Regions from separate parts of the Synechococcus sp. M16.1 genome, predicted to be linked through region 1. Evidence: predicted binding sites of a transcription regulator. Region 1 holds the regulator's gene; each other region holds the start of a gene.
What was found. The regulator NtcA, encoded in region 1, controls nitrogen genes in cyanobacteria. The targets are predictions, from matches to a motif close to GTANCNNNNGNTAC.
Positions count from the first base shown of each region.

Region 2: the regulator NtcA is predicted to act here: its motif matches at 3,088-3,101, upstream of urtA (urea ABC transporter substrate-binding protein).
Region 3: the regulator NtcA is predicted to act here: its motif matches at 3,492-3,505, upstream of SynM161_RS04380 (DUF4278 domain-containing protein).
Region 4: the regulator NtcA is predicted to act here: its motif matches at 3,335-3,348, upstream of SynM161_RS11650 (circularly permuted type 2 ATP-grasp protein).

Region 1 covers NZ_CP047954.1:250,024-257,307, forward strand. Annotated here, with positions in the region: gene SynM161_RS01245 (glycoside hydrolase family 38 C-terminal domain-containing protein) at 1-238, shown strand, start outside; gene psbN (photosystem II reaction center protein PsbN) at 226-366, opposite strand; gene psbH (photosystem II reaction center phosphoprotein PsbH) at 451-651, shown strand; gene SynM161_RS01260 (TatA/E family twin arginine-targeting protein translocase) at 661-891, shown strand; gene pth (aminoacyl-tRNA hydrolase) at 906-1,523, shown strand; gene SynM161_RS01270 (DUF3146 family protein) at 1,523-1,780, shown strand; gene SynM161_RS01275 (resolvase) at 1,758-2,204, opposite strand; gene SynM161_RS01280 (DUF3084 domain-containing protein) at 2,201-3,352, opposite strand; gene ntcA (global nitrogen regulator NtcA) at 3,380-4,096, opposite strand; gene rph (ribonuclease PH) at 4,155-4,898, opposite strand; gene SynM161_RS01295 (cob(I)yrinic acid a,c-diamide adenosyltransferase) at 5,044-5,643, shown strand; gene dcd (dCTP deaminase) at 5,643-6,236, shown strand; gene thyX (FAD-dependent thymidylate synthase) at 6,247-6,969, opposite strand; gene SynM161_RS01310 (thioredoxin domain-containing protein) at 7,014-7,284, opposite strand, start outside.
Region 2 covers NZ_CP047954.1:2,032,436-2,039,719, reverse strand. Annotated here, with positions in the region: gene SynM161_RS11595 (urease subunit gamma) at 1-276, opposite strand, end outside; gene SynM161_RS11590 (urease accessory protein UreD) at 295-1,230, opposite strand; gene ureE (urease accessory protein UreE) at 1,336-1,788, shown strand; gene SynM161_RS11580 (urease accessory protein UreF) at 1,785-2,456, shown strand; gene ureG (urease accessory protein UreG) at 2,456-3,061, shown strand; gene urtA (urea ABC transporter substrate-binding protein) at 3,171-4,463, shown strand; gene SynM161_RS11565 (branched-chain amino acid ABC transporter permease) at 4,557-5,711, shown strand; gene urtC (urea ABC transporter permease subunit UrtC) at 5,716-6,843, shown strand; gene urtD (urea ABC transporter ATP-binding protein UrtD) at 6,840-7,284, shown strand, end outside.
Region 3 covers NZ_CP047954.1:784,259-791,542, forward strand. Annotated here, with positions in the region: gene SynM161_RS04365 (DUF4278 domain-containing protein) at 490-657, opposite strand; gene SynM161_RS04370 (hypothetical protein) at 2,060-2,257, shown strand; gene SynM161_RS04375 (hypothetical protein) at 2,294-3,004, opposite strand; gene SynM161_RS04380 (DUF4278 domain-containing protein) at 3,311-3,412, opposite strand; gene SynM161_RS04385 (hypothetical protein) at 4,782-4,943, opposite strand; gene SynM161_RS04390 (hypothetical protein) at 5,215-5,442, shown strand; gene SynM161_RS04395 (glutathione S-transferase family protein) at 5,711-6,520, opposite strand; gene SynM161_RS12205 (DUF4278 domain-containing protein) at 6,955-7,185, opposite strand.
Region 4 covers NZ_CP047954.1:2,046,485-2,053,768, reverse strand. Annotated here, with positions in the region: gene SynM161_RS11660 (transglutaminase family protein) at 1-785, opposite strand, end outside; gene SynM161_RS11655 (alpha-E domain-containing protein) at 758-1,753, opposite strand; gene SynM161_RS11650 (circularly permuted type 2 ATP-grasp protein) at 1,747-3,222, opposite strand; gene SynM161_RS11645 (sodium:solute symporter family protein) at 3,539-4,969, shown strand; gene SynM161_RS12185 (hypothetical protein) at 4,987-5,115, shown strand; gene SynM161_RS11640 (aspartate carbamoyltransferase) at 5,277-6,392, shown strand; gene asnB (asparagine synthase (glutamine-hydrolyzing)) at 6,402-7,284, shown strand, end outside.

The sequences.
Region 1 (7,284 bases):
CTTGCCGGCGGAGCAGCGTCAATGGTTTCCATCGCTGCCGATTCAACTCACGCCGGTGGGGTTGGAGCGCCATGCCGATGGTTGCGTGCTGAAGCTGCTCAATTCGGGAGCAGCGCGCTGTCGCTGGACCCCCGGAGCGGGGTGGAGGGTCCGCAGGGAAGCCGACTCAATGGCCGCTTCTGCCGTGGTGATCACCCCAGGAGAACTCGTCTCCCTGGTGGTGGATCAGTCCTCGTGATCGTCGAACGGGTCGTCGAGTGCTTTTGATGGAGGGCCAAAGGCCTGATACACGCCAAATCCGGTGAGTCCGAACAAAACGGCGAGCACGCCAATGGCGACGGACAGGGCTGGGGACGACGTTTCCATCACATCTCTCGACAGGATCAACCCCGAACCGGAGTCGGCCCCTACAGTATCGAGACTTCAAACCACCCGAGACCCAGCGTCGCCATGGCACAACGCACCCGTCTGGGAGACCTTCTCCGCCCACTGAACTCCGAGTACGGCAAGGTGGTTCCCGGATGGGGCACCACTCCCGTGATGGGCATCTTCATGGTGCTGTTCCTGGTGTTTCTGCTGGTGATTCTTCAGCTTTACAACAAGTCCCTCATCCTCGAGGGCATCAATGTGAACTGGAACGGCCTCGGCTGATCTGCACCCATGAACATCTTCGGCGTCGGTCTCCCCGAAATGGCGGTTATCGGCGCCGTTGCCTTGTTGGTTTTCGGGCCGAAACGCCTTCCCGAGCTTGGTCGGACTCTTGGTAAGACCCTGAAGGGCTTCCAATCCGCGTCCAAGGAATTCGAACGCGAGATCAACAAAGCCATGGCTGAACCGGAAGTTTCCGGTGAGGCTGCGAAGCCGGTTGAAGAACTTCCCCCCAGCGACTGAGTCGTTCCAGCGGTATGACCACTGATCTCAAGCTGGTGGTGGGTCTGGGAAATCCGGGTGCGAAATACGCCGGCACCCGTCACAACATCGGCTTCATGGCCCTCGAGCTTTTGGGTGAGCGCTCTGGGTTCAGTTTTCGTCAGCAAGCCAAGTTGCATGGTCTTGCAGCCGATACAGGGGTTGGTGAGCAGCGGCTGCGCTTGCTTATGCCTCAGACCTACATGAATGACAGCGGTCGTGCCATTCGTGCAGCTCTCGATTGGTTCGGCCTGGAGCCTCACCAATTGCTGGTGCTGGTGGACGATATGGATCTTCCGCTGGGTCGTTTGCGGTTGCGGGCCCAGGGCAGTGCCGGCGGGCACAACGGTTTGCGCAGCACCATTCAGCATCTCGGGACCCAGGCGTTCCCCAGGCTGCGGATCGGCATTGGTGCGCCGGCTGAGAACCCTGCCGAACGCCGCGCCCGAACGGTATCCCATGTTCTTGGTCCGTTCAGCAAGGCGGAGCAACCCTGTGTGGGCGCTGTTCTCGATGCTGTTCTGGATGGGATTCAACGTCTCCAGCGCCAGAGCTTTGAGCGCGCTGGAACCTGGATCAACGGGTTCCGCTACGACCTGGAGTCGGTCGACTGATGCCGGCACTTCCGGCGACAACGGCCCATTTGCGGGTGCTCCGCCAGTGTTTTCAAGCCAAGTGCGTGGAGGGTGAAGTTTCTGCTGGAGGGTTTGAGTGGCAGTTTTCCTGGGCCTTTGATCGCGGTGAACTGGTGGTGGAGCCATCCCTGGGACGTGCCCTGATCGAGGATGCCCTGAGGCGTTTTCTGGTGCGTTCTGATTACAGGCTGGAACCGGGGGGTGATTACACCTTCATGGTCCGGGCCAGGTTCTGAGCGAGAACGTCGGAGCAGGCTCAGGCCATTTCAGGCGGCATTGCAGGTGCTCCTCAAGCATCACCAAAGCTGCAACAGCATCAAGATCCACCGGTGGAATGCGCAGTCCTGCCGGCAGCATCCGTCGCCAACCTCGAGCCGGCCATAGTGCCCAGTAACGCTGTCTCGCCCTCAGGGTTGTTCCCTGCTCCGGAACCACGGTGAGATGGCCCAGCCGTTCCAGTCGCTGGATCCAGGCTCGGCTTCCCGTGCCATCGCCGATCAGGATGCGGTCGAGAGCTTGGTCTTGATTCCAGTGCTCCAACCAGGGTTCGACGGCCTCCGGGGCCAGCACATGCCCTTCGCGCACGAGGCCGAGCTGAAGATCGGCCAGCACAAGACCACATTTGCAGCGGCCTGGATCGATGACGGCCACCCGTTTCATGGGGAGGCCTGAATGGTGACGACGACAGGATCGGCACTGTCGCTGACCCCTGCGGAAATCACGTCCAAGACCACGCTTTGGCTGGGTCCTTCCATCAGGGTCTGGGCCAGTTGGGAGAGGGCTGATCCATCGAACTGAAGGCCTTCGGTCAGGGATCCCCGCCGCTGCACTTCGGCATAGGCCGAGGCCAGGAGAAGGTTCAACCGTGTGCGAATGCCCTCTGGAGTGCGTTCATCAGGTTGCAGTGTGGTGGTGGCCAGCACGTCTCCGCGTTGGGTCACCGGCCGGTTCGGACGCACCTCTGGGAAGGCGTAAACCGCTGTTTCACCTCGCAGCACATTGGTGGCTGAGCGCAGCGAGATCACCCAGGTCTCCGGTTTGCGGATGATGCTTTGCAGGCGTTCCACATCGCTGCGCGGAACGCGGATCAACTGGCGTTCGGGTGCTTCGCCAGGTCGCACTTTCCCGTAGGCCTTGAGATTGGCCTCCTGCAACAGCCTGTCGACAGCCTGTTTGGCCTGGTCCGGAGCATCGAGTCGAACCGTTGCTCTTGCCAAGGTCTGTCCGCTGCTGATCACCACCGATCCACGCCGCAAGGCGACCAGATTGCGTTCCAGTTCTTTGAGTTCCTTCTCACCGGCTCGGATGCGGCTGCGAACGCTGTTGAGTTCGGCTTCCGTGCGCTCGATGTCCGCATCGCGGGAGGCGATGTCCTGGCTGAGGCGTTCACGTTCGGCTTCGAGTTGGGCCAGCTCCTTCTGAAGAGGAGCCAGTTCGAGGCGCAGGGTGTTGGACCGTTGCTGCGATTGCTCGAGCTCAATGGCGATCCGTTTGGTTTCCGTTTGGGTCTTGTCCCGTTCCCGCTCGGCTGCCTCCAGCTGCTGACGGCTGTCTTGGAGTTTCTCCTGCAGGGCATCCAGTTCAAACAGGCCCACCCGCAACTGCCGGCTCACCAGAAGCATCAGGCCAAGTGAGAGTGCGCTGATCAGGCTGCCGGTCAACACCGTGATCAAAACGGCGGTGCGCCGTGGGCGCATGCTGAACAAACTCAGTCGCGCTTTGCCGACGCGGCTGCCCAAGCGGTCGCCCAGGGTCGACAGCACGCCCCCGAGCACCAACAGAACCAGGATCAGTGCCCAGCCGCTCATCGCTGCACAAGTCGGGCGATGGCAGGCCTAGCTGAAGCGTTTGGCCAGCGCGATCGGATCCAGAACCGTGATTTTCTTGCGGTCAATCTGAACCAGACCGGATTGACGCAAGTCTCCCAGCAGACGCGTGATTGTGACGCGTGTTGAGCCAATTGCTTCAGCGATGGCCTGATGGGACAGGCGCAGGTCGATGGTGATGCCCAGCTGATCTGCCACGCCGAAGTCCCTGCAAAGCACCAACAGGAAGCTCACCAGCCGGGATGACATGTCCCGATGGGTGAGGGTTTCAATCATCGTCTCGGTCTGCAGAATCCGGCTGGAGAGACCCTGAAGCAAGCGCAGGCCAACGCTGGTGTCTGCTTCGATGGCGGCCTTCACGGAGGTCGCTGGTGCCGTCACCATTTCGACCCGGGTGAAGGCCACAGCGTGATAGAAGCGGTCGGACCGTTGACCTGTCAGCAGTGACAGCACCCCGAAGAGGCTGTTCTCGCGGAGCAGGGCCACGGTGATTTCTTCTCCCGATTCGTAGACGCGGGACAGACGAACGGCTCCCCGGCGGATTAGATACACCCGTTCTGCGGGATCTCCAGGGAAAAAGATGGTTTTGTTGCGGTCCACCAGTTCAGTGCTGGCGCCATCGAGATCCCGGATGATCTCCAGCAGAGAGCGGTTGGCGGGCTCTGCGCTGGGAGCTGGAGCCACCATCTGCGGGGCGTATCGGCTGAAACCTCGGCTACTGGTCATGACAACCCCCTGGTGAAGCGAAGTTACGGAGCCGGCGGTGGCCGCCATGTAGCGGTTATTACGTAACGCTGCTGTGCTCGTTGAAGACCTGGCGTTGCGCCTGCATCAGGGATGTCAATCCCGGCTCCGCTAAATCCAGCAGCTCATTGAGTTGGCTGCGACTAAAGGGCGCTCCCTCCGCAGTCCCCTGGATTTCCAGCAGACGGCCATCGCCGGCCTGCACAACGTTCAGGTCCACCTCGGCTCGACTGTCTTCGCTGTAGTCCAGATCCAGCAAGGCTTGGCCATCAACCAAGCCAACGGATACGGCTGCCACCTGATCGACCAGGGGAGATCGCTCCAGCACTCCTTGTTCCACCAGTGATCGGCAGGCTTGGTCCAGGGCGAGCCATGCCCCGGTGATCGAGGCCGTCCGGGTGCCGGCGTCGGCTTGGATCACGTCGCAGTCGATCAGCAAGGTGCGCTCCCCTAGGCGCTCCATGTCGATCACGGCGCGCAGGCTTCGGCCGATCAGCCGCTGAATTTCCTGGGTGCGACCCGAGAGTTTCATCAGCTCCCGTGATTGCCGCTGTGGGGTGGATCCAGGCAGCAACCGGTATTCGGCGCTGAGCCATCCCAGCCCTTCTCCCTTGCGCCAGCGGGGAACTTTGTCCTCTAAGCAAACGCTGCAGAGAACAGCGGTTCGGCCGGTGTGAACCACAAGGGAGCTCAAGGCAAACCCCATGGGATTCCAGGTCACCGAGAACGGTCGCAACTGCTGCGGGCGACGGCCATCAGTGCGGCGTTCAGGGGATTGGCTCATTGGTGGTGTGCAGTTCGTCAAGCCTGGCAGGCGGTTGGTTCTCGCCCTGTCCAAACACCATGGGTGGTGTCAATCCCCTTGTGGAATGTGATCTCGCCGCTACATTCAAGGTCTTGCCGGGGTCGCCCGGACAGATGCTTCCGTGATGACCACAAGCCTCGCCGACCCCCAAGCCTTCCAGAATTCCCTGGATCGGGATCAGCAGGCTTTACAGCGGGCGGGCCTGAGGCCTTTGCCTGCCGTCACTGATCCGCCACCCCTACATCTGGTGGCTCCCGAAGGACAGGTGCAAGTGCATACGGCGCCCTATCGAGGCAGTTTTGCCAGTGTTCTCAGCCAGGCCATGCGAGCTGCCGGCTTGGGCAGTCGTGTTCTGATCAGTCAGTTCCTCAAAGGGGGCGTGCAGCAGGGACCGGCCGGCCGGGTGCAGCTCTGCGGAGGTCTGGTCTGGCTACGGCCGGAAGTGCCCCTCTGTCTCTCCTCGCCGGGGCATCCCGGTGGTGCGGAGGCGGTTGCTGAGGTTTGGTCCATTTGCCGCCAGCATCTGATCCAAGGAGATCTCGATCAGCTGGTGTTGGATGAACTCGGCCTGGCCGTGGCCTTCGGATACCTGGATGAAGCGGACGTGATTGCAGCCCTTGAGCAGCGGCCCGCCTCGATGGATGTGATCATCACTGGACCTGCAATCCCCGCCGGTGTGGTGGAGATGGCAGATCAAGTCACGGAGTTGCGCCGAGGTTTCTGATGCTCAAGTGCGATCGCTGGATCACTGAACAGGCCGGGCAGGGAATGATCGAGCCATTCCAGAGCGGTTTGGTCCGTCACCTGGAGCCGGAGCAGAAGCTGCGGCCAGTGCTGAGTTTTGGTTGCTCCTCCTACGGCTACGACCTACGCCTTTCTCCCCAGGAATTTCTGATCTTCCGGCATGTTCCAGGCACGGTGATGAACCCCAAGCGGTTCAACCCGGCCAACCTCGAACCCACTCCCCTGCATGAGGATGAAGACGGGCGATATTTCATTCTCCCGGCCCATTCCTATGGCCTCGGTGTGGCCTTGGAGAAGTTGCGGGTTCCCCCCAACATCACCGTGATCTGTTTGGGCAAGAGCACCTATGCCCGCCTTGGAATCATCGTGAACACCACCCCGGCAGAAGCGAGCTGGGAGGGTCACCTCACCCTTGAATTCAGCAACAGTTCTGGTGCTGACTGCCGCATCTATGCCGATGAGGGCATCTGTCAGCTGCTGTTTTTTGAGGGTGATCCATGCTCGACCACCTACAGCGATCGACAAGGCAAGTACCAGCACCAACCGGAACGGGTGACGCTGGCCAAGGTCTAGTGCTCTTTGATTAGGGGGCCAAACGCGCCCGGTGCAGCCTGCTCTTCTCATACCAGGCTGCAAATTCTGGGGCCCACTCCACCATGTGGGGCCACATCAGATCACAGAGCTGGCGGATCTCCAGCTGTGCATCGAGCTTGGCCCGCAGGTCCATGAAGTGCAGGAACGCCCGCAGGCTGAAGCTCACCACAAAATGCTGGCGGTAGTCGAAGGGAAGGATGCCGCGGGCGTGCTCCTCGGCGAAGCCCGCCCTGAGCAGATCCCTGTAGCGCTCGGCGGCGCTACGGCAGAGATCAAGATCCTGTTGGCGTAGTGCTTCGGTGTAGGCGTATTTCTTGCCCTGCCGATCGCTGTACTCGCCGATGGGCCTCAGATAGAACACCTCTTCCAGGTTCAGGGCTCCATCCGCTGCACGGCAGATGCGTTCACCGGTGTAACGCATCGACTGCACATCGAAGCTCACCCCAACCCGGTGGGTGCGGGCCTGCTGCATCACCGAGTGCGGGAACCAGCCCACGTTCAGCACGATCTGTGCATGCTCCATCGGGCCGTAGTGGCCGCGCTCTCCCGACAGCAGGCGTTTCACACAGATCTCTCCAGCCCGCTGCTCATCAGGCCAGTTGGCACGATCTCCGGCCACGAATCCTTCGCTGTAGTCCTGATGCATGGCGGCGTACACGCATTGCTGCGGGTTCGGCGTAGCTGCGATCAGATCGACCCGAAAGCGGTCCATGGGAGCGTCAGAGTGACGAGTTGTGGTGATCATGGCGAGGCGTGTCAACCATGGCTGCGGGGCCCCGCGTTGGCTGGGCTCGAGGCCCCTGCCATCGCGTTGTTCGCGGAGGGGGGCGTCAGCAGCTGGCTGATGTTGCCGACGCCAGGCAAGGCCGGCAACGGCTGATTTTCAAGCAGTGCTGTGGTGAGCAGCTGGAGTTCCTCAGCGCTGCGCAAGCCGAGGGATCGCCCCTTGGCTTCCCCCTCAGCGTTGAACAGGTTCAACTGGGGAATGCCGTTGACGTCGTAGCGATCAACCAGATCTTGCCAACGG
Region 2 (7,284 bases), 330 kb from region 1:
GAGCTTGGTGCCGTCGGGGAAGACGGCCTCGATCTGCACCTCATGGACGAGCTCGGGAACGCCCTCCATCACCTGGTCCTGACGCAGCCAGGTGGTGCCTTCCTGCATCAGCTCCGCCACGCTCTTGCCGTCACGGGCACCTTCCAGCACCAGAAAACTGAGCCAAGCCACCGCTTCGGGGTGGTTGAGCTTCAGGCCACGGTTCAAGCGCCGCTCGGCCAGCAGTGCCGCGGTCACGATTAGGAGCTTGTCCTTTTCCTGGGGACTGAGATGCATGGCGAAGCTCGGTCTTCTTCAGTGTGTCTCCGCTGCAGTCTCGAAAGCGTTCACGGTGGACGTTTGTCGGCGCAGAGGCTGTTCCTGCAGGGGCCAGACCCTGGGGATGCGAGGCCGTGTCAGCCTCCGGATCGTTCGCGTTCGCTCCCAGATCCGGCTGAACCAGAAGCGGGCATCACGGCTCGACTCGCCGGAATAGCGAGCGATCAGGCCCTGATTCAGGGCGCCGCAGCGCATTGTGCCCGTGAGGCCTTCGCGGTCGGCCCGCGCTCCCTCCAGCAGTGTTGCTGTTGTTTCGGCACCCATGGCCATCGGTGCGGCCCACACCAGTGTTCCGAACACTGGCGCGCCTCCCAACCCATGCGGGCTGTCCAGGCTGGCGCCGCCGAGCTCCACCCGATCCGCCAGCTCCCAGCTTGAGCTGTTGCCTGCGAGGCGCTGAATGGTGAGGCTCGAGCGCCACCGTCCCTGCTGCAGGGTTTCGCCGGCGGCGGTTCGGCCCAAGCGCACAATCTCTGCGCTGAGAAAGGAGGCGTCCTGGGGCAGGGTCACCGTCAGCTGCTGTTCGAACAGGGCATCGGCGTACAGCACCAGTTCCTGCGGCAGCCATTCGAAGTCACTGCCGCTGGCCAGTGAGCAGTGCACCTGTTGATGGGCAAAGCAGCCTTCGGGTTGCAGGCGGCTGCGGCCGATCGACCCGTAAACCTTCTGCGCCGCCACGCTGGTGATCAGGCCGCGGCTGTTGGCCTCAAGCTTGAAGTCCAGGCTGAGTTGATCGCCGCCCACCAGGCCTCCGGCGGTGTGCAGCACCGGCAGCTCGCAGCGTCCGTCATCGCCGCGTTCACTGCGAAGCAGCTTGAACGGAGCCGTGCAGCCCCCCTGGTGTTTGGTGCTGCCGTTGGTGGCATGAAACTGCAGGTCGCAGCGGCCGTGCCAGGGATCAAGACGTTGCATGGCCTCACGCTCCGCCGCCACCGGCTTCAACTCTGTAGCAATGCACACCAAAGCGCTGCTGATTGATCGGCACGCTTTCGTTGTGCAACTGGAGAGGAGCTGCTGGTGACGGATGCGGTGGTCGTGCTGGAGCAGCGCCTGCAGAACAGCAGTGCCACGGCCACCTTGCAGTTGCCGTTAACGGCCGAAGAGCGCACGGTGCTGCGGGGCCGTCGCACCACGTCCTGCGGGCGTCCAGTGCTCCTGCAGTTGCCCCGTGTGGGATCGCTGCAGCCCGGTGATCTGCTGGGGGATCAGTCTCGTTCGACTGTTGTGGAGGTGACGGCAGCGCCGGAAGCATTGCTGCGGGTGCAGGGGTCGCATCCTCTTGAGCTGTTGCAGGCGGCTTATCACCTGGGCAATCGTCATGTCGCCCTGGAGCTGCATGAGCAGGAGCTGTTGCTGCCGGAGGATTCCGTTCTCGCCACGATGCTGGAAGGCCGTGGCTTGACGGTGAGCCGTTGTCTGCAGCCGTTTGCCCCTGAAGGCGGCGCCTACGGAGGTCATCAGCACGGATGACTTCGCTTGCGTTGTTGCAACTGGTCAGTCCGGCCCTGCCCGTGGGCGCCTTCAGCTATTCAGAGGGCCTGGAGGTGTTGATTCAGGCCGGTTCCATCGCCGATGAGCAGGCCATCCAGGCTTGGTTGGAGGCTGAACTGCAACGGGGCGCGGTGCGGCTGGAGGCTGCGGCATTAAGGCCTCTGGCGGAGGCTTTGATGGGGTGGTCCACCCAGGCCGATGCTGCGGCCAAGGCGCGCCTGATCGATCTGGATGGTTGGCTGTTGGCCACCCGCGAGGCCGCAGAGCTGCGAGCCCAGCAGCGTCAGATGGGGATGTCGCTGCTGCAGTTGATGTCGGACATGGGGCATGACCTGCCTGAACCTGTGGCCCTGAGCTGGCCAGCGGCCTGGGCCTGGGCCGCTGTGCGCCTGTCGGTTTCAGGGGGAGACATGGTGGAGGGGTACCTCTACGGCTGGGTTGCCAATCAGCTCAGTGCCTCGGTGCGGCTGCTGCCGTTGGGTCCCTCCCGAGCGCAGGTGCTGCAACAGCGGCTGCTGCTGCTGATTGCCTCCCAAGCGCAGCAGCTCCAGGCGGCCGATCCCCAGCAGCTCTGGAGCAGCGGTGTGGGTGCGGGCATGGCGCAGCTTGCCCATGCTGAGCTGTATTCACGCCTGTTTCGAAGCTGATGAGCAGCAAACTGCGCCTGGGGGTGGCGGGCCCTGTGGGATCCGGCAAGACCGCACTGGTGGAGGCCCTCTGTCGCCGCTTGCGCGACGAGCTCCAGCTCGCGGTGGTCACCAACGACATCTACACCCAGGAGGATGCCCAGTTCCTCACCCGTGCGGGTGCCCTGGATCCAGAGCGGATCCGTGGCGTGGAGACCGGTGGTTGCCCTCACACAGCGATCCGCGAAGACTGCTCGATCAACCGAGCTGCCGTGGCGGAGCTGGAGACGCAGTTTCCGAATCTCGATCTTGTTCTGGTTGAGAGCGGCGGCGACAACCTGGCGGCGAGCTTTAGTCCGGAACTGGTGGATCTCTGCATCTACGTGATTGATGTGGCGGCCGGCGACAAGATCCCCCGTAAAGGAGGGCCTGGCATCACCCGCTCTGACCTACTGGTGATCAACAAGATTGATCTGGCTCCCCAGGTTGGTGCCGATCTTTCAGTGATGGAACAGGACACCCGGCGGATGCGGGGAGACCGCCCCTGGTGTTTCACCAATCTCCACAGCGGCGAAGGCCTGGAGCAGGTGGTGGGGTTCCTGTTGCAACAGCTACCGAATCGTTGATCCGCTGCTGTTGGGCTCGCTATTTAGTTCTTCTTGATACCAAAACCAGGACGCGCTGATCCGTACCTTCCATCAGCTGCCGTCAGGCACATTCCTGTTTTGGAACACCATGAGCTCTTCTCTCTCTAAGCGTCTGTTCGCCGGCATGGCCGCGGCATCGCTGGGTTTTGCCGTAACCGCATGCGGTGGCGGTGACAAGGCTGCCAACGTTGACTACGACGACAGCGTCACCGTCGGCATCCTGCACTCGCTGACCGGCACCATGGCCATCTCCGAGTCCACCCTGGTGGACACCGAGAAAATGGCGATCGATGAGATCAACGCCGCCGGTGGCGTTGAAGTTGATGGCAAGAAGTACAAGATCGAGTACATCGTCGAGGACGGTGCCTCCGATTGGCCCACCTTCGCTGAGAAGTCCAAGAAGCTGATCGACCAGGACCAGGTGCCCGTGGTCTTCGGTGGCTGGACCTCCGCCAGCCGCAAGGCGATGCTGCCTGTGTACGAGTCGAAGAACGCTTTCCTCTACTACCCGATTCAGTACGAGGGTCAGGAGTGTTCCAACAACATCTTCTACACCGGTGCCACTCCGAACCAGCAGTCGGAGCCTGCCACCAAGTTCATGTATGAGAAGTCGCCTGCCGCTGGCAAGCCCTTCTTCCTCGTGGGTTCGGACTACGTCTTCCCCCGCACCTCCAACACCATCACCAAGGAACAGCTCAAGTCCCTGGGTGGCGAAGTGGTCGGTGAGGACTACCTGCCCCTGGGCAACACCGAGGTTGCTCCGATCATCGCCAAGATCAAGAAGGCCCTGCCTGACGGTGGTGTGATCATCAACACCCTGAATGGTGACCAGAACGTCGCCTTCTTCAAGCAGATCCAGGACGCCGGCATCACCCCCGATAACGGCTACTACGTGATGAGCTACTCCATCGCGGAAGAGGAGATCAGCACCATCGGTTCTGAGTTCCTTGAGGGCCACTACGGCGCTTGGAACTACATGATGTCGATCGACACCCCGGCATCCAAAAAGTTCGCTGCTGACTTCAAGGCCAAGTACGGCGCCGACCGCCAGGTCGCTGACCCTCAGGAGTCGGCCTACAACATGGTCTACCTGTGGAAGAAGGCTGTCGAGAAGGCCAACAGCTTCGACGACGACAAGGTGCGTGAGGCCCTGGTCGGCATCGAGTTTGACGCTCCTCAGGGACCTGTGAAGGTGATGCCCAACCACCACCTCTCCCAGACCGTGCGCATCGGCCAGATCACTGCTGACGGCCAGTTCGAGATCCTCGAATCCACCGATGGCCCCGTGGCTCCTCAGGCCTGGAACCAGTTCGAGCCCAGCTCCAAGGGCTTCGCTTGCGACTGGACCGACGCCGCCAAGGGTGAGAAGTACAAGCTCTGATCTTCTGATCACAGCCTGATTGCTCTTCAGGGAGGAGCCCGGTGACGGGCTCCTCCTTTCGTCGTTTCATTGAACGCTTCGTTTCACACGTCCGTGCAACTGCTTCTCGAAAGCCTGTTCAACGGTGTTGCCATCGGCTCGGTGCTGCTGATGGCCGCCCTCGGACTGGCCATTGTCTTCGGCCTCATGGGTGTGATCAACCTCGCCCATGGTGAGCTGATCATGCTTGGGGCCTACACCACCTACGTGGTGCAGCTGATCTTCAAGCTGCCTGCGCTGCAGCCGGTTTACAACGCCTACGTGCTGGTGGCGCTTCCCCTGGCTTTCATCGTCAGCGGTGTGGTCGGCATCCTGCTGGAACGCACCGTGATTCGCCGGCTCTACGGCAACCCGCTGGAGACCCTGCTCGCGACCTGGGGCGTCAGCTTGATTCTTCAGCAGTTCGTGCGGAGTGTTGCCCTGGCCCACGCCGCCGGCCTGATCCTTGCGCTGGTGCTGGGCTTTGGCCTGCCGCTGCTGCTTCCCTCCTCGCTTCTTTCGGGGCCTCGGGCTCGTTTGGTGCGTGCGGGGAGTTGGGCTGTTTCAGCCCTGGGCGGTGTGCTGCTGGCCGGTGGCCTGGCCTCACAAATCAGCCGCATCGCCAGGGCCACCTCCCGCAATGTGGATGTGACGGCACCCAAATGGATGCGCGGCGGGATCGAATTCATGGACATCACCTTTCCTGTGCCGCGCCTGGTGATCATCGTGATCACCATCGTTGCGGTGGTTGGGGTGACGTGGTTCCTCAACAAAAGCGTGTGGGGAATGCGCATTCGTGCTGTGACTCAGAACCGTTCGATGAGTGATTGCCTTGGCATCCCCACCGATACCGTTGATGTGCTCACCTTTGGCATCGGCTCCGGTTTGGCCGGTGTGGCGGGGGTTGCTGTTTCCCTGCTGGGTTCGGTGGGCCCCAACGTGGGCGGCTCCTACATCGTGGGCTGCTTCATGGTGGTGGTGCTCGGTGGCGTCGGAAACCTCTTGGGCACCGTGCTCGCGTCCTTTGCCATTGGCCTGCTCACCGACTTGATCGGTGCTGGACGTCTGCTGACGATCTGGCCTGACATGCCAGCTCCCCTGGCCGGTGCCGTGAATTTCTTCGCCACCACGAGCATGGCCCAGGTGATGGTGTTCGCTCTGATCGTGGTGTTCCTTCAATTCCGTCCCGCGGGTCTGTTCCCGCAAAAAGGACGCATGGTGGAGGCCTGATCTGATGTTCCAAGCCTTTCAACAACGCCGTTGGCCTTTGATCATCCTTTGGGTGGTGATCGTTGCGGCCATCGTTGCCGCGCCCGCTGTTTTGCCTGTGTTTCGGCTGAATCTGTTGGGTCGCTTCCTTTCATTGGCGATCGTTGCCCTGGGTATCGATTTGATCTGGGGCTTCACCGGGTTGCTCAGCCTTGGCCAGGGCATCTTTTTTGCCCTCGGCGGTTACGCCGTGGCGATGTACCTGCAGCTCAACAGCTCGGGTGATCTGCCCAATGGCATTCCCGAGTTCTTCAGCCTGTATGGCGTGGATCGGTTGCCCGCCTTCTGGGAGCCGTTCCATTCCCCGCTGTTCACCTTGGTGGCGATCTGGCTGGTTCCAGCCGTGCTGGCTGCCGTGCTCGGCAACCTGGTGTTCCGTAACCGGATCAAGGGGGTCTATTTCTCGATCCTCACCCAGGCGGCCCTGCTTGTTTTCTTCAATTTCTTCAACGGCCAGCAGAAGCTGATCAACGGCACCAATGGTCTTAAAACCGACGTTACCCAGCTGTTCGGCCAGATGGTGGGTTCCCCGGAGATGCAGCGGGGATTCTTCTGGTTGACCTCTGTGGTGGTGATCCTGGCCTGGCTGTTTCTGCGCTGGGTGGTGCGGGGCCGGTTTGGAGACGTGTTGATCGCCATTCGCGATGACGAACCCCGGCTGCGCTTTGCCGGTTACAACCCAACCCTGTTCAAGACGATCGTCTTCGCCATCGCTGGTGGTTTGGCAGGCATCGGTGGTGCGCTTTACACCGTTCAGTCCGGCATCGTTTCGCCGCAGTACATGACCGTTCCCTTCTCGATTGAGATGGTGATCTGGGTTGCTGTGGGCGGTCGAGGCACGCTCGTGGGAGCGATCCTTGGCGCTGTGGCGATCAACTACGCCAAGAGTTTGGTGAGCGAAGCTCTCCCCCAAAGTTGGCTGTTCATCCAAGGGGGCCTGTTCATCCTCGTGGTGACGGCCTTGCCGGAGGGCGTCATTGGCTGGTTCCGAGGCGATGGCCCTCGCAACTGGCTCAACCGATTCGGCATTGCCCGTCGGAGTGAGACCTATCCACGTCTCGATCTTGAAGGTCAGGAAGAGGTTCAGTCATGAGTAAGGCTTTATTGGAGTTGCGCCAAATCACCGTCAGTTTTGATGGCTTTTTGGCGCTGCGCGATCTCAACCTCAGCCTTCAGCCTGGGGAGCTGCGCGCCGTGATCGGCCCGAATGGCGCCGGCAAGACCACGTTCCTGGATGTGATCACTGGCAAGACCGCTCCCACGGAAGGGGATGTGGTCTTCAAAGGACGCTCCTTAGTGGGAACGCGCGAGCACCGCATCGCGCGCTTTGGCATCGGCCGCAAGTTTCAGAGCCCTCGTGTTTTCGAGAAGCTCAGCGTTCAGGAGAACTTGGCTTTAGCGGTCAGCCAGCCGAAGCAGCCCTGGTCATTGCTCGTGGGGGGCCTGAATGGGGAGCAGCGCGATCGTGTTCATCACTTGATGAGCATCGTCAATCTGCAGAACCGTGCCGATTGGGCTGCTGGGTCGTTGTCCC
Region 3 (7,284 bases), 530 kb from region 1:
GGATGTGTCAGTCCAAATCACGGAATTTCCGCTGTTTAGGCAACAGGACTTATCCAACGAGTCGGTCATCTTCAGCCAGGATCGCTTTCCCTTTTGAAATCCTCAGCACCTCACCTGAGTTGTCGGGACTTTCGTACATGACTCGATAGAGCCCGAAAGTATTCAGCGATTTGGCTCGGGCGTTGGTGAACGCCTTGAACTCAGTCTCGAAGCACTGTTCCTGAAACCAAATGTCGGGCCCATCGCTTCGTTCAACACAGAACATCATCTGTTTCCCTTGAGGTTCTCAGCTTGGAGAGGGCAGAGCTGCTCGCTTGCTATCTCCAAATGAGCTTCGGGATCATGTCTTCAGTTGGCGACCAGCGAGCAAGGGACCCAGTCAGCCTTAGGAGCCCAGCCCATCTCCTTCTGGGAAGTCGGTGCTTAGATGCAGGCAAAAAGAAACCCCTGCCGTGGGCAGGGGCTTGAGATCTCCTGCTTAAGCCTTGATCACTTGGCGTAGGAAACACCGCGGTAGGTCAGGCTTGGATGAGCATTGTGAGCGACTTCTTCGCGGCAGGTGTTGTAAGTCTCGCGGCGGTAGGTCAGCTCAATACAAGCTTTGGGCGAGGCTGCTGGAGCCTCGTAGGAGTGACCTCTGTAGAGAAGAGCAGTCATGGTTAGTTCCTCAGAAAATTCCAAGTCCCCGTTCCGTGGCTTGGAGTGTCTGCGCCCCTTCAAAAGGGGTGAACGTTGTGTAGCGGTTGCTACAGATCTTTTATACAGGGTCGTCATCCCCCCTGTCGTTCATATGGATACACAGCACTTTTCTGGCTGGATCCAGCTCAGTGCCCTCATCCAATTCCAGGCAAGCGGAGCCCCGAGCGATTGAAGCTCCGCTGCACCGCCAGCTCTGCCAGTTGCGGTGCAATTCCGTCGTAACCGCACTGACTTCAGCTAAATCGCGTTACTTACTACGGAATCGCAGACAGGGTGATCCGCTGCAGCTCTATAGAGCAGATCACCTGAGCCAAGCCCACCACCCTCTCGTGGGGACGTGTCTCTATTGAGGTCATAGCTCTAATGGTCTGGGCTTTGCCACAGCCAGACAGGAGTTCAGTCCACGAGTTCAGTGTCTTTGCGGACAAACCAGTCGTTCTCATCCGCAAATCTCTTATCGATACGGCGCCGAGTCTCAACAACGTGTCGGCGTTGTGCCCACAATTCGCCAACGAACTTTGCGAGTCGTTCCCGGTGACCCACAGACTGCATGGGCACCAAGGGATCTTGCTCCGTTATTTCGGGATATCCAGAGGTCATCTAAATCGGGATGGTTGAATTTCAACCCTTAGCTAGATCTTTGGTTTGTGGCCATTACCCAAAAAGAAACCCCGGAGGTTTCTCCGAGGTCGCTAACCCTTTCGGTTGATCCCCATCACCCGACCGGACTGGACAAAACTAGCCTCGTTGGACTCAGTAGTGCCAACAAATCCATATTCCGGACATAGTGCGGTGAAGTCCTGTACCGACTCTTAAGACACCAAGTGTGGGGCTAGGCAGTGGCTAATGGCTGGGCCATATTGTCAGTTCCCCCATCACCTGGCCCGATGTGCGCGTCACAGCGGGTTTTTTTATGCCTTGAAGCACTAGCAGTAGTGCTTTTGAGGCGTTTCGAGGCTCGAAGCTGCAGGTAGGGCCACTTGGTATGTGGATAACGCGAGGCAAAAAGAAACCCCCGCCAAAGGCAGGGGCTCAAAAACGTCTCTCGGGAGTGTGACCTTGTTTCCACCCCGTGAGGCGTTTTTCCTCACACATTCACTATCTCTACCCAACTGGCACTGTGACAGTTGTTGGTGGACGGCTTGTCGCTTGTCCTTAGTCAGTTTCTTGAGCTCAGCCATCTCCATAACTCCTCCCGTGGTTGGTTTTTGAGCTTTCCGCCACTACGGGCCTCGGTTGAGAACGGGGCCACAAACCATTTCCACGCAGGGGGATCTAGTCAGCCGTCGAGCAGATCCCCCGAGCCAAGACCGCCGTTCCCTCGGCTATCTCGTCTCATCTCCACAACTAGCCACGGATCATGAATCGCGACTACATCGACTGGCTGGAGACGTTGCCCTGCAACCTCAATCCGGAGAAGGTCAACGTGTGGATAGGTAGCTGGGCGCCACTGCCTGAAGAGATTGATCTGCCTGCTTACGAGGATTGGCAGGATCGCGAGAATCAGCGAAATCCCAAGGGTCTGATGTCTCGCCTGTGGCGTTGGTTTAGGAGCTGATGCAAGCGTTCGATTGGTACATCGATTGCTCAGTAATCACTCTTGAGCCTTCGCCCTCTGCTTCTCCAGCATGAGCTTGGCCTTGTCGTAGCGCTTTTGAAAACCAGCTTTCAGTCCCGAGTGCTGTGCCATCAGCTGCGCCCGAGCTCCATCCTTTCTCTTGGTTTCATAAACCCGATCACACAGCTGCCAATACAGCTCAATGATTCCGATCTCGCGTGCGTAATCCTTCTGCTTGCGCAGGATGATTGCCACCCGCTTGAAATAGGCAGGAGCAGGGAACCAAAGGTTGATCTGAGACGACTCCATCTCGGCCTTGCAACAGGCCAGCATCAGATCAAGATCGTGCTTGCTCTCCGGAGAGTCCTTGAGAACCTCCCAGGTCTGCTTCCCATCGACAAGAGTCTGAGGAAACATCATTCCGAGGATCTCGCCGGAGGTCTTACCTGCATTGCATTGCTCGACGTACCAGTCCGTACCGAACTCAGTCGTTTCGACTAAGGGCGGTTCAGAAGCTTTCGGTGACTTCGCAGCAAGCATCGACGTTTGAGGCGTCAACGCTGGAGCCTTCGCAGCGTCCTCAGGAAAAGTCACTCCTCTGGCGCGGGCATCGTCCCTCAGGCCTTCCATATAGGCCTCCCACTCGGCGTCGCGCTTCGGAGTCTTCTCAGCCTTACGGCTGAAGATCAGCTTTGCGAAGACAAAAGCAATCGCAAGGACTGCCAGCAGAAACCCAAGAAGCTCCATTGCTGATCAGCTGTGAAGCAGGAAGGCCAGGACATAACCAATCACAAGACCTTTGCCAAAGGTGAGCCAGAGCATTTGGTACTTGCTCAGACCAAACCGCTGCCTGATCCGTTTGAGGAATGTCTTATGCCAGAGAACGAGCGAGTTCCCCGTGTTCTTTTTTTTGGATTTCTTGCCCATACATCCATCCTGCCCTCAACCAGCCTCAGGAGCCCAGCCCATCTCCTTCTGCGATGTCGGCGCTGACTTGTAGGCAAAAAGAAACCCCCGCCGAAGGCAGGGGCTTGTGGTCTGATCAAGCCTTGATCACTTGGCGTAAGAAACGCCGCGGTAGGTCAGAGCAGGCTTAGCGGAAGCGCCAGCCACTTTCTGCTGGTCGTACTTCTGGCCGCGATAGGTCAGGGTCATTTGAGGTTCCTCAGAAATCCAGGTCCCCGTTCCTTGGCCTGGTGATCTGCGCCTCGCAGAAGCGAGGTGAACGTTGTTGGTAGCGGTTGCTACAGATCATTTATAGGGGAGGCGTCAACCCCTTTGTCGTTCGGGCGGATACACAGCGAGTTTTTGGTTGAAGCTCCGCTTCGTGCATTCACCTCTCCTCCCTCTGTCGTGATGTCTAGCCCGTAGCGTTGGATCAGGTGAAGCCAACCGTGATCGACGTTTGAGTGCAAATGTCGTCGCCTACACCGCAATCCTTGTCCAATATCGAGATCTTTATTCGACGCGGCTGGGTCAGGCAGGCCACTACGCGAGAACCACATATCAAGCCAGTTCAATGAGCCGAAGAGGAATCCACCCACTGCTGATGGGTTTGGACAAACCGAAGCCCAAACCACATTCCAAAAAACAGACAGATCTGAGTGGTTTCGAGTCAGCCCAGAGAAAACGGTTTCTGCGGGCGGAAATAGAAGAGGAAAAGCTGGCTGCGGCAGCCGGGCGCCGACATCTCCTCAAGCTGGAACGGCAAGTTGCATGATCGACGTCTGATGGCTTTTGGGCACGGGCTGGTAGGCGTCTCGTCGGTAGTCCGAGATACCACTGAACAGACGTTCACGGAAGATTTTCTGGAAACTAAAACCTGTCCAAAAAGTCGCTGCAAACCCCGGCGTTAGCCCCCATATTTGGTGCCCAGGCAGCAGACGCGTATCACGTGACACTGTCCAGGCAGTACCGGGAGAGCGACCTGGTAACTGGCAGAAATAGCTCCCTTGGCACGAGCGATTGCCAGGGGTAGCTTTCTGCGCTCTTCAGATCTCTGAAAAGAGTTGGTGCATTCGCGCTAAAGCCTTGTATAGGGACGAACTTGTTTTCAGCGGATACCGCATCGCTCGGGGAGAACGTCGTTCTCCTCGCGGTTCTGTGGCCTCACATCATTGATTCGGTAAGGCTGTTGGAAGTCAGCCCGACCGATGGAAGGGGCTGCAGAGCCGAGTGCTGATTGCTATCTGGTTTGGTTGCGATTTATTGGGTCAGCTGCTTTGTGGCGATGACTCGCGTTCTTCGTGACCAGTGGGCACCGATGGCGATTGCAGGAGCATCACTAGTGGCGTTGGTGTGGCTTGAAGCCTTTGTTTGGTGAGTCGGCGGGGCAGCCTGAAGAAAACAGAGGGCTTAAGTAGACCGCTCAAGTGGCAGGCGCATCTTGAACTTGCAGCCCGAGGGGGTCTGCACTTGGGAGTCGAGGACCACTTGGCCTCCTCCCTATTAACCGGGGAATCGAGGACCGTAAGGACTCTTCCCCACACCATTCCAAGCCGTCAGCTCAAAAGCTGGTGGAAATTCACCGCACGTAGCGGGCATAACTGGGCAGTCGTTTCAATCGAATCTGAGTCGAATAACCCGTCGGCGTGATGATGTTCACCACTTCAGGGGCAGGGCTATTCAGCGTGTAGCCACGTTGGGTCAACTTCTCCCAGGATTGTTTGAGTAATTCAGTGTCCATAAGTTTTCGATAACACATCTCATCAAGCTTCCGCCAGTTTTGATCAGTATGTGCCACTTGATGCAATTTTGAACCTCAAGGGTTTTAGCTTTGTGATGCCCCTGGCTACTGGTTTTGGCATTCGACGAACTCGATAGGACAACCAGGCATATCCGTGATGCAAGGGCTCGCGCGCTGGAAGTGCTGAATGAAGCCTCCCCCAAGCTCACCGCACTTGAGAAGGCCATGTGGATGAAGTTGAAGCGAGGGGAATGCCCCTGCAAAAACAGCAATGGCCAATATCCCCGAAGAAAGCATTGACGCAGAGGCTGCCAGTTGTCTGCAATATGTGGCACTTGATGCATTTAAGGACAAGGAATTAACGGACCATCAGGAAAAGCAGAAGAGAGATGATCCAAGAATTCAGCATGATTTCTCGGCCGCCGCCGATGGTGCATCAGCTTGGCGACAAACGCTTTGTTGTCTGTGTGTCGAGTGGGCTGTGCTTGGAATTTGCTGACCGATGGGATGCCGAGTGCTGCCTGAAGAGCCTTCAGGTTGCCAGTGTTTTGCCTAAGTAGTGAGGCTGCACGACGCCTCGGATACAAGTCCAGATCTCAGCTCTATAGACTTATCAACGACGGCTACCTGCATGAGCATGTCCATGTGCAGCAGCACACGGGACAGCGTTTGGTTGACATAGAGGGGCTGAGGGAGAAGCTGCAGTGCATCTGCCAGTGGCGCCCCGACAGCGTGTTCCTAAGGAAGCCTCTTTAACGCCTGGCAGCTCAACTGGGAGATTTAGAAATCACAGCGAACTGACCGGCGTTACGCGCAATCTCTACCTCGATTTCCTCCGGTGTTGCATACGGAGGGCCAAAGAAAGCAGGCCGAGAGAAAGGCACGGTGAGACCGGTACTAAAGGACGGACGCTGGTGGAGCATCTCGATCCAGGCGAGCAGATGGCACATCGCCGAGATATCGACATTTGCCCAATAAGCACTAGCGCAGTAAGGGAAACAGGCGACATCCACGAGTGTGCAACGCTGACCGAGCACAAACGGGCCGCTCGATGACGCGAGCTGGTCGTCGAGCATGCGCAAACAGCGCTCCGCTTCGGCAATGAAGCGACCAATCGCGAAGGGATCGTTTTGGCCGCGAACCTTGGCGATTCGCTGAAAGTACATGGCCTGCCCCATCGAAGGTCCGAGGGCGCTGACCTGCCAATGGAGCCATTGCTTCGTCTGCAAGTGCAGCTGCAGGTCCTCATCGGCAGGGGGCAGCAAAGGGCTGACGAAGCGAGCCGCGCTGTACTCCAAGATGGCTGCCGACTCGGCGACTGTTACTCCGCGCGCACGATCAATCAGTGCCGGAATCCGACCATTTGGGTTGATGGAAAGAAAACCTTCACTGCGCTGTTCACTCTTCTCAAAGTTCACCAGTGCCCAGTCATAAGGCACACCCATTTCTTCAAAAAGGATTGGGAGCTTCCAGCCGTTTTGGGTGGCATATATCAGACAGCAAATTTCACTGTGTTCTGAAGACGACCACGCTTCGTCAAGCGTCACCTGCCTGGCGAGCCTTGATTTTTGGCTCATGTCATCGCCTCTCTAAGTCCTCCATCTCTGATCAACGCTAGGGATCCGATCCGATCGTTCAACTGAGTGCTCCAATCCTGAACTCAGATCAAATCAACCATGTGGTCACTTGCTGTAGGAACAACGCCATTGAGGCTTGGCAGGCGATGCAGAAGACGGGCTGGAGGCGCTGCCCCCCGCCTGTGCGCTGAGGACCAATCATTTTCGTCATGACAAACGGACCCAGCAGTTGCCGCTGACTTGGGTCCGCGTCCCGGCCGGAGCCCTCCAGAACGGGACGCACCTCAAATACGCCAGTGACGCCAATCGATTCAGAGTGAATCGATACCAACCTCGACTTTTTGTTGCCAAGAGAAAAAACTGCCGGAGGCGCTGCCCCCCCGCCTGTGCGTTGAAGCCATTAAGGGCGGAAGCATCCGCCCCATCCACTCGACTTAGTGGGAGTAGCTGACCCCGCGGTATGTGAGAGCAGTCACAGCGCGAGAGGCATTGCTCATTGATGCCTGGTAAGCCTTGCCCATGTACTTGAGCTGAACAACAGTTTTCTCCTTTGGCTCGTTGCACGTGGTGTACTTGTTGCCGAGGAAATTGAGTTCCATTAGGGGGGGTGGGGGATGCAAACGCTTAGATCTCAGCCCAAGGAATCGGATAAAACAATGTTCCATCCGTTACTTAATAATTTAGTGATAATTATTTGTCGCTCTGCGGATACACCTGATCGTCTCAGTGTGTTCTGGCAAACATCTTTTTGATGGCAATTTTCA
Region 4 (7,284 bases), 320 kb from region 1:
CTCACAGCTGCGGTGAGTTCCGGCTTGGAGGAGGTGGCCAGCACCACGTAGCGCTCGTTGACTTCCATCCCGGCACTGGGGTCAAAGCCGCGCCAGCCCGCTCCCGGCAGGTAAACCTCTGCCCAGGCATGCAGGTCGTAATCCTTCGGGGGAGGTTGCTGCAGTTGATAGCCGCTCACAAATCGGGCGGGGAGACCCACCACACGGCAGCAGGCCACCATCAGCATGGCCAGATCACGGCAAGAGCCGATACGTTCGCGCAGAGTTCGACCCGCCGGCCAGGCGGGGCCCACATGGCGTTGGGTGTATTTCACCCGCTCCTGAATCAGCTCAATCAGTTGCTTCAGAAAAGCCAGGGTTTGCTGGTTGCTGCCCATCAGGGCTTCCTGGGTGAGGTCGATGGCCGCGGGTTCGTGCTGGCCGTTGGGCAACCAGCCCTCCAGGGCCCCCTGAAGGTCGCTGTTGAGCTGGCCCCGTGGGTAGGGCAGGGGTGGTTCCAATCCGTTGAAGCAGCTTTCCAGCGGGGGTGCTGGCCGGGTCTCCACCAGGCTGCGGGCCTCAAAGACCAATTCATCAGTGCTGCCGAGAAAACGCAGCCGTTGGATTTCGTCGCCGCTGGCGGCCACCAGTTCCCGACGTTGCTCCGGTTCCGGCAGCACGCTGAGTTGATGCTCCAGCAGGGTCTGAAACCCCTGCCCCCGAGGCCTCAAACACAGGCGATGTTCCCCGAGGAAAACGGGGGCCTCATACCGATACGTCAGGCGGTGAACGATGAGAGCACGCATGCAGGATCGGTGGGGATGGAACGGAGGTCGGCGCTAGTGAAGTAGCGGGTCTGGATCAGGTTGTGGAGTTGGTTGAGGTCCTGCTGAAGCTGGTCAATGGCTTCATGCAGACCGGCTTCGATCAGGTTGTCGATCCGCACATAGCTCCAGCGGGCCAGGAGCTGTCCGCGCAAACAGTCGAGGTCATCCGGGGTGTCTTGGTTTGGCTGCTGCTGAATCTGTTGCAACGTGTCGCTGATGCCCTGCAGGCAGTACCGCACCGAGCGAGGAAAGATGGGGTCCAGCAGCAAAAAGCGGGCCACGGAGGCAGGGCTGATCGCGTGCTGCATGCTCTGCCGGTACATCTGATAAGCCCCCGCTGTGCGCAGCAGGGTGATCCATTGCAGTTCATCCAGCACGCCGCCCACCTCCTCAGGGGAGGGCAGCAGCAGGAAGTATTTGACGTCGAGGATGCGGGAGGTTTTATCGGCTCGTTCGATCAGACGTCCCAGCTGACTAAACAGCCAACTCAGATCACGGCTCAAAGTGGTGTCGGTGATCCCGTACACGAGCTGGCAGCCGCGGCGGATGATCCGCAGTTGCTCCTGCACCGGTTCCCGCCAGATGTCTTCGTCGTCCTGCAGGCTCCAGTGCAGATCATTGATCTGCTCCCACATCTCCGTGGTGATCACATCCCTGATCTGCCGTGCGTTTTCCCGGGCCATCGCAATGCAACTCACGATGCTGTTGGGATTGCTGCGGTCCAGCAGCAGGAAGCGCACCACCTGTTTGGGCGTGGCACCGGGGTAGGCCGTATCGAAGCGGTGGCGATCTCCCGTCACCTCCACCAGCGGCAGCCACGGTTCGGCGCTGCCCGGAGGACAGTCCAATGCCATCGCTTCACTCACTTCCAGAAAGCGCGAGATGTTTTCGGCCCGTTCCAGATAGCGGTTGATCCAGTAGAGCGAATCGGCAACGCGACTCAGCACGGCACAGCCTCCTGGGCTTGCGGTGCTGCCATCGGTTGGTCGTCGACGATCCAGGTGTCCTTGCAGCCGCCGCCCTGGGACGAATTCACCACCAGTGAGCCCCGCTTGAGGGCCACGCGCGTCAGCCCACCTGGACTCACCCAGCTGCTTGCGCCGCGCAGCACATAGGGGCGCAGATCCACATGGCAGGGGTAGAGCTCACCGTCACTGAGGGATGGCACGGTGGAGAGTTGCAGCGTGGGCTGCGCAATGAAGTTGCGGGGATTCGCACGGATCTTCGTGTCGAAGTCCGCTAGCTCCGATCGGCTGGCCTGGGGGCCGATCAGCATTCCGTAGCCGCCGGCTTCCGCCACCGACTTCACCACCAGTTGCTCGAGGTGTTCGAGCACATAGCGCTGATCGTCTGGCCGGGCACAGAGGTAGGTGGGAACGTTCTCGATGATCGGCTCCTCATCGAGGTAGTAGCGGATCATCGCCGGCACGTGGGCATAGATCAGCTTGTCGTCGGCGATGCCGGTGCCAGGGGCGTTGGCGATGGCGACCCGTCCTTGCCGCAGCACGTCGATCAGGCCCGGCACCCCCAGCATCGAGTCCTTGCGGAACACGGTGGGATCAAGAAAATCATCGTCGATGCGTCGGTAGATCACATCCACGGGTTCCAGGCCATTGGTGCTGCGCATCCACACCCGGCCGCCTTCGCACACCAGATCGCGCCCCTCCACCAGGTGAATGCCCATTTCTTGGGCCAGGTAGCTGTGTTCGAAATAGGCGCTGTTGAACACCCCGGGCGTCAAGATCGCCACGCGGGGGGTGTCACTCCAGGGCGCCAGGTCCTGAAGGGTGCGCAGCAGATGGGAGGGATAGTCGTCGATCGGTTGAACGGCACGGCCTTCGAACAGGCCAGAGAACAATCGCTTCATCACCCGACGGTTCTCGAGGAAGTAGGCCACCCCAGAAGGACAGCGCAGGTTGTCCTCCAACACCCGCCAGGTGCCCTTGCCGTCGCGGATCAGGTCAAGCCCGGAGATGTGGCACCAGCGGTTGAGGGGCAGGCTGATGCCCTGCATCTGAGGTCGCCAACCGGAGGAACTTTCCACGTCTTCCCGTGGGATCACACCGTCGTTGAGGATCTGCTGGGGGCCATAGATGTCAGCGAGGAAGCAGTCGATGGCTTCCAGGCGTTGCAGCAGTCCCCGCTCCAGGGTGATCCAGTCGCTGCGGCCGATCAGCCGAGGCAAGGGATCGAAGGGGAGAATTCGTTCGCTGCCTTTGAGGCCGGAATCGTTGAGACGGAAGGTGGCGCCGAGGCGACGCAGCAGCTGACTGGCCGAAGCATGGCTGCGGTTGAGCTCGGGCAATCCCATCTGCCCCAGTGATGCGAGTAGTGGGGCCAGATCGGCGCGTGGTGTGGCCGTTTCACCGCAGAAATATTCGTCGAAGCCGACTGTCGGTTTGTAGTCGGTGAACATCCTGATCGCACAATCGAGGTTTATCCAAGGCGTCGCCCCACTCCACTTCGGGTGGTGGTTGCTACACATTCCGCAATTTCAGGCGACCGAGCACTGATCGCCTGATGTTTGGGTATCCGAAGGCACCTAAATCGAAGGCGACAGCCGGAGCTGGGAAGCCTCTTTTGCTTACCTGTTTCTGGAGTTCAAACGCCCTTCGCCTTGGATGAATTGCTCTGGGCGCGTCTGATCTTTGCCCTTGGTGCCGTTGTGACTGCGGCGACGGTGGTGATGATTCTGCGCGGACACCTGTACTGGAATCGCAGGGGGTCGACGGATGTCCGCTGACTCGGTTCCCTTCCTTCAGCCCGGGATCGCCTGGGCGTTGGTGGTGCTGTTCTCTGTTCTCTGGGTGGCGCTGGGGATTGCCTGGGGCCGGCGCGGTCAAGGCAATGCCGACGACTACATGCTGGCGGGGCGCAACATCGGGCTGGCCCTGAGTACGGCCACGTTGATGGCCTCCTGGGTCACCGGCAACACCACCCTGCTCGCCCCTGAATTCGGCTACAAAACCGGCCTTTGGGGCATGTTCAGCTATGCCCTGGCAGGGCTTGGCTTGATTCTGTTCGCCCCCCTGGCCTCGCGGATCAAGCAGTTGATGCCCAACGGGCGCACCAGCGGCGACTTCATTCGCCTGCGCTACGGGCGTCTGGCCTGGTGGGTGTTCATGTTGATCACCGCGATCTACACCCTGGGCTTTCTGATGACCCAGGCGATGGGTGCTGGCCTGCTGCTGCAGGCCCTTTCAGGCTTCGATTACCACGTGGGAATGGTGGTGGTGATTGGTGTTGCCACCGTCTACACCCTGTTCGGCGGAATGCGGGCTGTGATCGGCACCGATTTCATTCAGTCGCTATTGATCATGGTGTTGCTGGCGGTGGTGGCGGTGCTTGCCTTCCGTCAATTCCCGATGCCTGAGGTGCATGCCTCCTTGCTGGCCCGGCATCCCGATCGGCTTGATCTGCTGCTGCCGGCGGGCTTGTTGATCGCCTGGAATTCCGCTCTCTTTTCGATGGGCGAGGTGTTTCACAACAACATCTGGTGGTCCCGGGTGTTCGCCAGCCGGCGCTCGGTGGTGATGACCTCCTTCGTGTTGGGGGGGATCGCCTGGATGAGCGTGCCGATGGTGACGGGCTCCATCGGACTGGTGGCCCTGGCCCGTGAGTTGCCTCTCGAGCAGGTGAACATGGTGTTCCCTGTGATGGCAGCCGATCTGCTCGGGGCGGGTGGCGCAGCCTTGGTGTTTGTGGTGGTGTTTGCCTCGCTCACCTCCACCCTCGATTCCCTGCTGGCATCCACCGCCGATCTGTTGGCGGAGGATGTGTACTTCCGCCTGTTGAGGCCCCAGGCCAGCGACCTGCAGCTCAAGCAGGCGGCGCGGTTGATGGTGGTGGGATTGGCCGTCATCACCCTGGCGCTGTCCTGGCCGCGGCTGGATTCGCTGGCGTCGGTGCTGTTCTTCACCGGTGCCCTGGTGGCCTCCACGGTTTGGCCTGTGGCCTGCGGTTTGTACTGGCGTACAGCCAACCGCACGGCTGCCATTGCGGCCATGCTTGCCGGCAGCGTTGTGGGCCTGCTCGCCTATGGGCTGATCGCGCCTTACTGCGCTGCTGTGTTTTCGGCGGCCGTGTCGGCGATTGTGATGCTGATGGGCAGTCAGTTCTGGCCGGAACGCTTCGACTTCACCTTGTTGCAGGAGGAGGGATGATCCAAATGCTTCCTTTGATGGCTGGCCTTGTTGGTCTCTCTGGCTTTCAGTTTTTGCTGGTGGCCAGTCAGTTCGCCCTGGTGCTGTCGGTGCTCGTGCTGCTGCTGATCTGGTGGGTGGAGTGGCGGAACGGTCGTGTGTGGTGAGGCCTGCACGGATGGGTAACGCACTGAACGTTTTTTCCGGATCTTTGCTTAAGAAGCTGCTTCTTCGTGGACGCAGCAGTGTGGTTGTTGTTACCGGTGAAAGATGTAGTTCCTGGCTCTAGCACTCGGTTTGGCAAACAGAGTGTTGACCCGATCCCGCTATGGCACAGGCCAAAACAGCAGTTGTGGACGCGTCTTCGGTTCAGATTCGGTTTGAGCCGATGGGGCCCGATGTCTACGGGCAGAACCAACCCCAGGAGCTGCTGGCTGCCATTGCTGAAGATGTTGAACCTTTGAAGGATTTGGTGGATCAGCACGTGGTGTCGATCCAACCGTTTCGCCCCGAGGTTTTGTTGCAGGTGTTTCGCCTGGCGGCGAAGTTTGAGAGCAATCCAGATCGCTATTGCCGTCACAACACGCCACTCACCGGCAAGATTCTGATCAACGCGTTTTACGAACCAAGCACGCGCACGCGGCTGTCCTTTGACAGTGCCTGGCACCGACTCGGTGGTACCTCCATCAACATCACCGATAGGGCCACCACAGGGATCGCCAAGGGCGAATCTCTTGAAGATGTCGCCCATATGTTCAACAACTACGGCGATTGTGTGGTGCTTCGGGATAGCGATCCCGGTGCCGTCTACGCGATGACGTCAACCCTGCGGATTCCGATCATCAACGCTGGAAATGGGATCGATGAGCATCCCACCCAGGCGATGGCCGATCTGTACACGATCTTCAAGTGGCGCCCCAAGCTTGCTGAAGCTGAAGTGGCACCCTCTGATCGGATTCGCATTGGGATCGTCGGAATCCCTTCGCGGATGCGAACGGTTCGCTCCCTGTTGAGGATCCTGGCCAAATTCCCGCAGACCGTGGACGAGGTGGTGGTGATTCACGCCCCCGGGTTGGAGCCGGATCAGCCGCTGTTCGACCCAGGACAGTTGGAGGAGCTTGAAGCTTGTGGGATGAAGGTGCGCTCCAGCACGGATCTTCAGGCTGAAGTGCCCGACTTGGATGTCGTTTACATCAATGCCATTGCCTGGGTCGGCGACTCCTATGAAGTGCACGGCGGAGGATTCCGCCTCACCCGCGACATGCCGTTCAAACCGGAAGCGATCGTGCTCCATCCCTTGGCGCGGGGAGCGGAACTCAGCACCTGCCTGGATGACACGCCCCATAACTGGTATTTCAGCCAGGCCAGGGGAGCCGTGTTCCTGCGCATGGCCCTGCTCACCTGCATGGTGGATCGGGCCGAACGCGTGATGGATGTGATCTGAGGCGGGCTGATGTGTGGAATCGGAGGGGTTTTCAACGCAGACCGTCAACAAACGGCGGATCGCCAGCTGCTGGTCAACATGGCGGCGATTCAGGCCCATCGCGGGCCTGATGGTTTCGGCGTTGAGGTGCTCGATCAGGCCGGCGTCGGCTTCTGCCATGCCCGCCTTTCGATCATTGACTTGAATGAGTCACGGGCCCGGCAGCCCTTCCTCACCGATGACGGTGAGGTGTTGATGGCCCACAACGGTGAGTTCTACGACTTCCAGCGAATCAGGGCTGACCTCACCGCCCAGGGGGTGCGCTTCAGCAGCAAGAGCGATTCCGAGATCCTGCTGCGGCTGTACCAACGCCAGGGCTTAGAGGCGACCCTGCCTCTGTTGCGCGGTGAGTTCGCCTTCGCCTTGTTTGATCGGGCCGAAGACTGCCTTTACCTGGTGCGGGATCGCTTCGGCATCAAACCGCAGTACTGGGCGATGACGCCGGAGGGTCTGGTGTTCGGTTCCGAGTTGAAGGTGCTGTTCGCCCATCCGGCGGTGGAGCGACGCTTCACCTCGGAGGGTCTGTTCCATCAATTGATGCAGACCATGGTTCCCGGCACCACGGCCTTTGCTGGGGTGCATCAGGTGAAGCCCGGCCATGTGCTCAAGGTGCAACGGGTGAACGGGCGGCTGCAGGTGTCGGAGTCGACCTACTGGGATGTCGACTTCCCGCGAAAGGACGAGCGGGACCTCAAGCGAACTGAAGCCGATCACATCGCTGCCGTTCGTGCGGCGTTGCTGGAGGCCGTTGAGCTGCGCATGGTGGCTGATGTTCCGGTGGGTTGTTATCTCTCCGGCGGCATCGACAGCTGTTCGATTCTCGGCTTGGCATCAGCCGTGAGCCAGGCACCGG